3 regions of the Pseudomonas sp. PL-6 genome follow, and region 2 is predicted to be linked to each of the others. Evidence: riboswitches for the same ligand, from Rfam matches in the RefSeq annotation. Region 2 holds a riboswitch; each other region holds the start of a gene.

Evidence for each region. Region 2 has a riboswitch for cobalamin ahead of cobG (precorrin-3B synthase). Riboswitches for the same ligand answer to the same signal wherever they lie in the genome.
Region 1: it holds a riboswitch for cobalamin, as region 2 does, so the genes downstream of both, ACW9UL_RS03525 (energy-coupling factor ABC transporter permease) here and cobG (precorrin-3B synthase) in region 2, are expected to answer to the same signal.
Region 3: it holds a riboswitch for cobalamin, as region 2 does, so the genes downstream of both, cobO (cob(I)yrinic acid a,c-diamide adenosyltransferase) here and cobG (precorrin-3B synthase) in region 2, are expected to answer to the same signal.

Annotation. Positions count from the first base shown of each region.
Region 1 is NZ_CM134189.1:793,504-796,406, reverse strand. It holds gene ACW9UL_RS03530 (hypothetical protein) at 1-573, shown strand, start outside; gene ACW9UL_RS03525 (energy-coupling factor ABC transporter permease) at 583-1,263, opposite strand; cobalamin riboswitch at 1,319-1,517, opposite strand; gene ACW9UL_RS03520 (carbonic anhydrase) at 1,841-2,584, shown strand; gene ACW9UL_RS03515 (acyl-CoA dehydrogenase family protein) at 2,640-2,903, opposite strand, start outside.
Region 2 is NZ_CM134189.1:39,043-41,945, forward strand. It holds gene cobG (precorrin-3B synthase) at 1-882, opposite strand, end outside; cobalamin riboswitch at 980-1,172, opposite strand; gene cbiE (precorrin-6y C5,15-methyltransferase (decarboxylating) subunit CbiE) at 1,229-2,431, shown strand; gene ACW9UL_RS00210 (cobalt-precorrin-6A reductase) at 2,428-2,903, shown strand, end outside.
Region 3 is NZ_CM134189.1:3,581,948-3,584,850, forward strand. It holds gene ACW9UL_RS15160 (cobyrinic acid a,c-diamide synthase CobB) at 1-550, opposite strand, end outside; gene cobO (cob(I)yrinic acid a,c-diamide adenosyltransferase) at 547-1,158, opposite strand; cobalamin riboswitch at 1,332-1,536, opposite strand; gene ACW9UL_RS15170 (hypothetical protein) at 1,576-1,896, opposite strand; gene ACW9UL_RS15175 (O-methyltransferase) at 1,903-2,562, opposite strand; gene ACW9UL_RS15180 (C40 family peptidase) at 2,559-2,903, opposite strand, start outside.

The DNA of each region.
Region 1 (2,903 bases), 750 kb from region 2:
GTGGAAAACCAGCGTCTGCGCCTGAACCTCAAGGGTCATTACGACGGCCAGTTGCTGCGCGCCGAGATCAGCGACCCGCAGTCCGGGCTGGTGATCGCCAATATGAACGCCACCTACGCCAACGCCATGCTCAACGTCAGCATCGCCGCGCGCGACCCGCGCAACGGCCAGGTGCTGGAGCGCCAGGCGCTGTTCCAGCGTGGCGCGCCGGCCGACGCGCCAGTCGCGGCGAAACGCCTGGACCCGGCGCTGATCGGCACCTGGATTCACGAGAAGCAGATCAACAGCGGCGGCGCCAGCTTCGCCGCCTTCACCACCCTGCTGACCCTGCAGCTGGGCGCCGACGGCAGCGTCGCACAATGGAGCCTGGCGGCCGGCGGCGGCAGCGACTGGAGTTTCAACAGCCCGGGCGAACTGCAGTACCGCGGCCGCTGGCGCAGCGACAACGGCGTGCTGCAGGTGCGCCTGGACGGCGCCGCCGACTACCAGCCCGCCGCTTACTATCGCTTCAGCGACCCGTACCTGGTCACCGAGAGCAATACCGGCAAGATGATCTGGCAGCGCCGCAAGTAGCGTTGCGGGTCAGGCGGCCTGATGCAGGCGCACGTTGAACAGCGGGCCCTGGCTGAAACGCGCCAGCGCCTTGGCCGCGGCCAGCACGCCCAGATCGATCAGCGGCTCGATCAGGATCACGCTCATGTAGGCCAGGCCGAAGCTGCCCACCGCCGCCAGGTTGTCGCCGGCGAAGCCCTGACCGTAGAAGGCCCAGAACGCCACCCAGGCGACGATGCCGCCCTGGTAGGCGGTCGACAGCGCCAGCGCCTGCTTGTAGGAGAGATCCACGTAGGCGGTGCCCGGCGCGACGATGCGCTTGGCCAGCAGCTGGATGCCCCACAGCGGCAGCAGCAGGGTGGTGACGTTCATGCCGTACTGCGGCAGGTCGAACTGGGCGAACAGCAGCCCTTGCAACAGCAGGCCGACGGCCAGACCGATGGCCGCGGCGCCGGCGCCGAACAGCAGCAGCAGGGTCGAGCCGAGGATCAGGTGGACCTCCGAGACGCCCACCGGATGACGCGGCAAGACCTCGAAGAAGCAGAACACCAGGGCGGTGGTCAACAGGCTGCGCAGCGCCAGGGCGACCACCCCGCCGTTGTCGCGGATGGCATCGCGGGCCAGTTTGGCGGTCAGGCCGAGGCCGGTGACGGCAGTGGCGTAGCTGAGCAGGATCTTGGCGCCTTCGACGACGCCGGGTTCGATATGCATAAGGGTTCCTTGGTCGCGCCCACCGCGCGACGATCCGGATGGAGGGGATGGGCGCAAGCGCCCGACGGCGATGGCAGGTCTCCTGGCTCGCGGCTCGACACTTCGCCCGCCTTCCCGGCCTGTGGGCCAGTGGCATATGGGCGTCGTTCGCCGCTTACAGTTGCGGGGGCAGCCAGGGCATTGGCGACGCGGCGCCGCACCCTGTTCCCTTTTCATCCGACCCTGGGGCCGAAACCATCGGCGGCCACCTTACCCGGCCGCACGGACAAAAGACAGCGCCCGCTCTCAACCGCGCCCGCACCAGGCTCCTCGGCGAGATTCGGAACCCGCCAGAGCCGGGTCTGTCACTGATCTGTCGCTCGCGGCGCGACGGCTGAGGGGCATCCGCGGCAGGAGCGCCTCGCTGGCTGAGCAGATGCTGACTGGAGGCGCTCGCTTCCCCGCCAGTGCGGCAACCGTCACGTTGCGCGCGGGCATGTGTAACCATTTATTACAAGGCAATCGTAGTATTTCTGCACCCGCGCCGACTGCAGATCACGCGAGCCCGCAGATCCATCATCCGGTAACGAGAGCGTATATGAAGAAACCCCTGATCGTCGCGTTGACAGCCCTGTTCGCAACCGGCGCCATGGCTGCCGAGCAGCAACCGCACTGGAACTACCAGGGCAAGGAGGGCCCCGCACACTGGTCCCAGCTGGCCCCAGGCTACGAAACCTGCGCGATTGGCCATGCCCAATCGCCGATCGACATCCGCGATGCCACGCGAGCCTCCCTGCCGCGCATCATGTTCGACTACCAGGCCAGCCCAGCGGAGGTAGTGAACAACGGCCACACCGTCCAGGTGAACCTGGCCAATGCCGGCGGCGTCGAGATCGACGGCGAGCCCTACCGCCTGGTGCAGTTCCATTTCCACACGCCAAGCGAGGAGCACATCGCCGGGCGGGCATTCCCGATGGTCGCGCACTTCGTCCACCAAGCCGCCGATGGCCGCCTGGCGGTGGTGGCAGTGCTGTTCAGGGAAGGCGAGCAGAATCAGGCTCTGGGGCAGGTGTTCGATGCCATGCCGACCAGGGCGGGCGAGAACGTCGAGCTGGCCGGCAGCTTCGCCCCGCAAACCCTACTGCCGCAGCAGCAGGGCTACTATGCCTTCGCCGGCTCGCTGACCACCCCGCCGTGCAGCGAGAACGTGCAATGGCGCGTACTGAAGCAGCCGGTCGAGCTGTCCCAGGCGCAACTGGCACAGTTCCGCCACCTGTACGCGATGAACGCGCGGCCGATCCAGCCACTCAATGGCCGAGAAGTGCTGGAGAGCGACGACTAAAGCCCTCTGCCTCTAATAATGCGCCGGCTGGATGGCCGGCGCATCCCCCCTTCCCTCAGCCCAGCTGCGGCATGCCGCGCGCCAGCAGTGCCTCGACATCGATGCCGCGCGACAGGGTGCCGTAGACCCGGCCGCGGCCTTCCAGGCGGCTGGCGATAAAGGCGTCGGACACCGTGGCGTTGCCGGCCTCCAGCAGCAACTTGGCCTGCAGGCCGACGGCCACGTCCTCGGTGAGCTGGCGGGCGCGGTACTGGATATCGGCGGTATCCGCAAAGTCGGCCTTCAAGCGCTGGATATGCGCCTTCAGACGGGCATCGCC
Region 2 (2,903 bases):
GCGCAGCTCGCCGTCGCCATAGCGCTCGCTCAGCTCGGCCAGCGTGGTCAGTTGTTCGGCGTGCAGCCGGCCCAGCTGGGCGCCGGCGGCCACCATGCACAGGCCGGCCTGCGCCTGTGGATAAATCCCAGCCGGCGCGCGCTCGACGGCGGCGGCAGGCTGCCAGGTGGCCGGTGCCGGCTGCAGGGCAAAATCCAGGCGTGCCTGCAGGCGCTGCAGCAGTTCGTTGGCCGGAATCTGTGCCAGTAACTGGCGCATGCGCGACTGCTCGGGCGTGGCCAGCTCGAGGAACAGCAGCAGCAGCTGGCGCACCAGTTCGAGCGCCTGGCTCGCCTCGATGCGCGCCAGCGGCGTGTCCATGGGGCAGCCGGCCAGGCCCAGCAGCAGGTGGTGCTCGTCGTCGGCGGCCAGCCACAGGTCGTGGGGGTGTTCGCGCATGGCCAGGGCTTCGCCGCCGTCCAGTTGCAGGGCGAACTTGGCCGACAGCGCGTGCAGCGCCGGGCTGTCCTGCAGCAGGTCGAGCAGCTGGGCCGCCAGCGGACGCACGTCCATCCGCGCCTGCGGATCGAGGCCGGCAGCGGGGCTGAGCAGCAGGTTGCGCACATCGTCGGCGGCGGCCACGCGCGGGCCGAGGCCGGCGCTCAGCAGGGCGTCGATCAGCGCGCTTTCCTGGCCGGGCAGCACGCCGCGGATCTGCAGGTTGCTGCGATTGGTCAGCTCCAGCACACCGCTGGCGCCATGCCGCGCGGCCTCGGCAATGGCCCGCGCCTGGGCGCTGCACAGCACGCCGCCGGGCAGCTTGATGCGGCAGATGCCACCGTCCAGCGCGGGGACGATGCGCAGCAGGCCGGGGCAGGCGGAAGGGCGAACGGGCGCGAGCAAAGGGTCACCTGTGGCTAACGACGCGGCGACCGAACCAGCGAAATCCGCCCACAGGGGGACTCCATGGCATCGGTACACCCCGCCCGATGTTGGCACTCGCGACCAGCGTTCGTCGGCAGGTCTCCTGGCTGACAGGTCTTCGTCCGCCGCGCCTTCCCGGTTACCCAGTGGCCGATTGCATTGGACTCGCTGCTTACAGTTGCGGGGGCAGCCACGGTTTTACCGTGTTCCCTCTTAGGCCCGTTGCGGAGTCGTATCGACTCAAGGGCACCGACGAAGGCGCTATTATGCCCGCTTTGCCCGGAGCGCGGACAGGCGCTCCGTCGGGCTTGCGCGAGGACATTGGATGAAACCCTGGTTGACCCTGGTCGGCATCGGCGAAGACGGCTACCCCGGCCTGGGCAAGGCCGCGCGCCGCGCGCTGCTGGCGGCTACGCGCATCGTCGGCGCGCCGCGCCAGTTGGCCTTGCTGCCGCCGTGCATCGGTGGCGAGCGGGAAACCTGGCCCAGCCCCTTTGACCTGCAACCGCTGCTGGCGCGGCGTGGCGAGGCGCTGTGTGTGCTGGCCAGCGGCGACCCGATGTTCTATGGCGTCGGCGCCAGCCTGGCGCGCCAGGTGGCGGCCGACGAGCTGCTAGTGCTGCCGGCGCCGTCCTCGGTGTCGCTGGCGGCGGCACGTCTGGGCTGGCCGCTGCAGGAGGTGGAGGTGCTGTCGCTGGTCGGGCGGCCGCTGGCCACGCTCAACGCCCGGCTGTTTCCCGGCCTGCGCCTGCTGGTATTGAGCGCCGATGGCGACACGCCCGCACAGGTCGCCGCAGCGTTGCGCACCCGTGGTTTCGGTGCCAGTCGCCTGACCCTGCTGGAGCATCTGGGCGGGCCGGAGGAGCGCCGTATCGATGGCCTGGCCGCGAGCTGGAACCTGCCGCGGGGCGCCGACCTCAACCTGCTGGCGGTGGAATGCCTGGCCGACGCCGGTGCGCAACTGCTGCCGCCGACCTGCGGTCTGCCGGACGAGGCCTACCGCCACGACGGCCAGCTGACCAAGCGTGACGTGCGCGCGGTGACCCTGGCGCGCCTGGCGCCGCTGCCCGGTGAGCTGCTGTGGGACGTCGGCGCCGGCTGTGGCTCCATCGGCATCGAGTGGATGCGCGCGCACCCGGCTTGCCGCGCCATCGCCGTCGAGGCCAACGAAGGGCGTCAGGAACATATCCGCCACAACCGCGATGCCCTCGGCGTGCCTGGGCTGCAACTGGTCGCCGGGCACGCGCCCGAGGCGCTGGCCGGGCTGCCGGCACCGGATGCGATCTTTATCGGTGGCGGCGTCACGGTGCCTGGCGTGCTGGACGCCTGCTGGGCAGCACTCAAGCCGGGTGGGCGCCTGCTGGCCAATGCCGTGACCCTGCAGAGCGAGGCGGCGCTGGTCGCCTTCCGCGAGCAGCAGGGTGGCGAGCTGCTGCGGCTCACTGTGGCCCAGGCGCAGCCGCTGGGCGGCTTCGACACCTGGCGCGCGGCGCTGCCGATCACCCTGCTGGCGGTGCGCAAGGCGTGAGCGCGCGACTCCTGCTGCTCGGCGGCACCACCGAGGCCCTGCGCCTGGCCCGTCGCCTGGGGCCGGAAACCATCTACAGCCTGGCCGGCCTCGGCCGCGTGCCGGACGACCTGGCCTGCCGCGTGCGCGTCGGCGGCTTTGGCGGGGTCGAAGGCCTGGCTGCCTTTATTCTGAGCGAAGGCATCGAGCTGCTGCTGGATCTGACCCACCCCTATGCCGCGCAGATCAGCTATAACGCCGCCCGCGCCGCCGCGATCGCCGGCGTGCCATGCTGGGCGCTGCGTCGCCCTGGCTGGCAGTCGGGTCCGGGCGACGACTGGCGCGAGGTGGACGACTGGGATGAGCTGACCCGCGCGCTGGCGCCGTTCCAGCGGCCGTTCTTCACCTCCGGGCGCGAACCGCTGGCCCATCTGCACGAGATTCCCGCCCACCAGCACTGGACGGTGCGCTGCCTGCAGGCCGAACCGGCGAC
Region 3 (2,903 bases), 1.7 Mb from region 2:
TGGGCAGCTCCACCGCGGCATTACGCGGCAGCGCGCCGTACCAGCGGATACTCGGCGGCAGCGCAGCGCGCAGGATCTCGCCGTGACGGGCGCTGGCCACCCGGTTGCCGAGCACGCCGGCGAACGGCAGGTCGGGCTGGAAGGTCGCCAGGCCATGGGCCAGGGCGCCGAAGGTCTGGGCCATGGCCGAACCGTCGATCACCCCCAGCACCGGCACGCCGAACTGCCGCGCCAGGTCGGCCGCCGAGGGCTGGCCGTCGAACAGGCCCATCACCCCCTCGATCAGGATCAGCTCGGCCTCGCCCGCCGCCTGCCAGAGCAGGCGGCGGCTCTCCGCCTCGCCGACCATGGCCAGGTCGAGCTGGTACACCGGCGCGCCGCTGGCGCGGGCGAGGATCATCGGGTCGAGGAAATCCGGGCCGCACTTGAACACCCGCACCCGCCGACCCTGACGGCTGTGCAGGCGCGCCAGGGCGGCGGTGACGGTGGTCTTGCCCTGCCCCGAGGCTGGCGCGGCGATCAGCAGCGCCGGGCACTGGCGCGAGGTCAAAACTCCACCCCCTTCTGCGCCTTCACCCCGGCCTTGAAGGCATGCTTGACCAGGCCCATCTCGGTCACCGTATCGGCCGCCTCGATCATCCCCGGCAAGGCGCCGCGCCCGGTCACCACCACATGCTGCGAGAGCGGCCGCGCCTGGATATCGGCGAGCACGGCAGCGAGCTGCAGATAGCCGTGCTTGAGGGCGATGTTCAGCTCGTCCAGCACCACCAGGCCGACGCCCTCGTCGTTCAGCAGGCGCTGCGCAACGGCCCAGGCCTCGCCCGCCTTGGCGATATCGCGCTGGCGATCCTGGGTCTCCCAGGTGAAGCCCTCGCCCATCACGTGGTAGCTGACTTCCTCGGGAAAACGGCGGAAGAAGGCCTCCTCGCCGGTGCTGGCGGCGCCCTTGATGAATTGCACCACGCCGACTTTGATGCCGTGGCCGAGGGCGCGGGCGACCATGCCGAAGGCGCTGCTGCTCTTGCCCTTGCCGTTGCCGCTGTGCACCAGCAGCAGGCCGTACTGGTCCTGGGCCTGGGCGATCTTCGCGTCGATCAGCGCCTTCTTGCGCGCCATGCGCGCCTGGTGCCGGGCGTCGCGATCAGCCGATTCGCTCATCGAAGTTTCCTGGTCTGCGGGCATCCGGGCGCGGGCCGCCGTGCACGACTGGCAAGCTGGCGTGGCGGCATCGTTGCGCTCCCGAACACAGTGGGCTGGACAAGGCAGGCGGAGAACGGCGCGCGCAGGCCACCGGGAAGGCGAGCCCGCACGCCAGACAACGCCCTCCGCGATGCCGTGGACTGCAGCAGGCCGGTCTCCGGGCTTGTGAGCGAGCCTCGCGGGCTAGCGCCGCGCCTTCCCATGCACGAAGCACAGTGGCAATAGAGCGGCGTTTGACTCACCTACCGTTGCGGGGGCAGCGCCGGATTCTGTACCGGCTTCCCTGTTTCACCTCGTACGCGCTTGGCGTCGGGCACCTGAAGCAAGGCGCGCAGGGTAGAGGCTGGCCGCCTCGCCCGTCAACGCCGGCGCGACTCAGTGGCGGGGGACGAAGCCGGCCGGCTTGCGCGCCAGCCACTCGACGAAGCCGCGCAAGCGCTCGTCGCCCAGCAACGCTTCGCGGCTGTTGTAGCTCAGTGCCAGCTCCTTCTCGCTGAACAGCCGGTGGATCTGGTTATGGCAGGCGCGACAGACCCAGAGCGTGGCCGTGATGCGTTCGTGGCGGGGATAGCGCTTCTGCACATAGGCCTTGTCGTGCAGGGCCTTGGGGATCAGGTGGTGACGGGTCAGCGCCACCGACCGCGCGCACAGTTCGCAGGCGTCGGGCTGGGGCGGCAGGCGGATGGCGTCGGCCACGGCGGCTCAGCGCTTGCGGCACAGGGTCAGGCCGTCGCCCAGCGGCAGCAGCGACAGCTCGACGCGCGCATCGTCCTTGAGCGCCCGGTTCAGCGCCTGAATGGCGCGGGTGTCGGCGCTGTCCGGCTGCGGCTGCAACACCCGACCGCTCCACAGGGTGTTGTCGAACAGCAGCAGGCCGCCCTGGCGCAACAGGCGCAGCGCCTGCTCCAGGTAGGTCGGGTAGTTGGCCTTGTCGGCGTCGACGAAGATCAGGTCGAAGTCGCCCTGCCCTTCACCCTCCAGCGCCGCCAGGCTGTCCAGCGCCGGGCCCATACGCCATTGGATACGCTCGGCCAGACCGGCCTCGGCGAAATAGCGGCGCGCGGTGGCGTGGTAGTCGCCGGGCAGGTCGCAGCAGATCAGCTGGCCCTGCGGCCCCATGGCATCGGCCAGGCAAATGGCGCTGTAGCCGGTGAAGGTGCCGACCTCGACGATCCGCCGCGCGCCGACCAGGCGCACCAGCAGGGCCATGAACTGGCCCTGCTCCGGGGCGATCTGCCAGCGCGCCTCGCTCAGCTGCGCGGTTTCCGCGCGCAGGCGGGCGAGCAGCGGCGACTCGCGCAGGGAGACGTCCAGCAGGTACTGGTAGAGCGCGTCGTCGAGCTGCAGGCTGCGCTGGGTCACGGATTGCGCGCCAGTTCGGGGGCGAGCACGCGCTTGGCGTCCAGATAGGCGCGCTGCCAGTAGCTGTTGTCCAGGCTGTCGAGGCGCACCGTGCCGCCCGAAGACGGCGCGTGGACGAAACGTCCCTCGCCGACATAGATGCCGGCATGGCTGACGCCGCGCCCGCCGTTGGTGGCGAAGAACACCAGGTCGCCGCTCAGCAGGGCGTCGCGGCGCACCTTGGGGCTGCGCATGGCGCTCAGCTCGCGGGTCGAACGCGGCAGGCTGATGCCGGCGGCGTCGCGGTAGACGTAGCCGATCAGGCCGCTGCAGTCGAAACCGCCGTCCGGGGTATTGCCGCC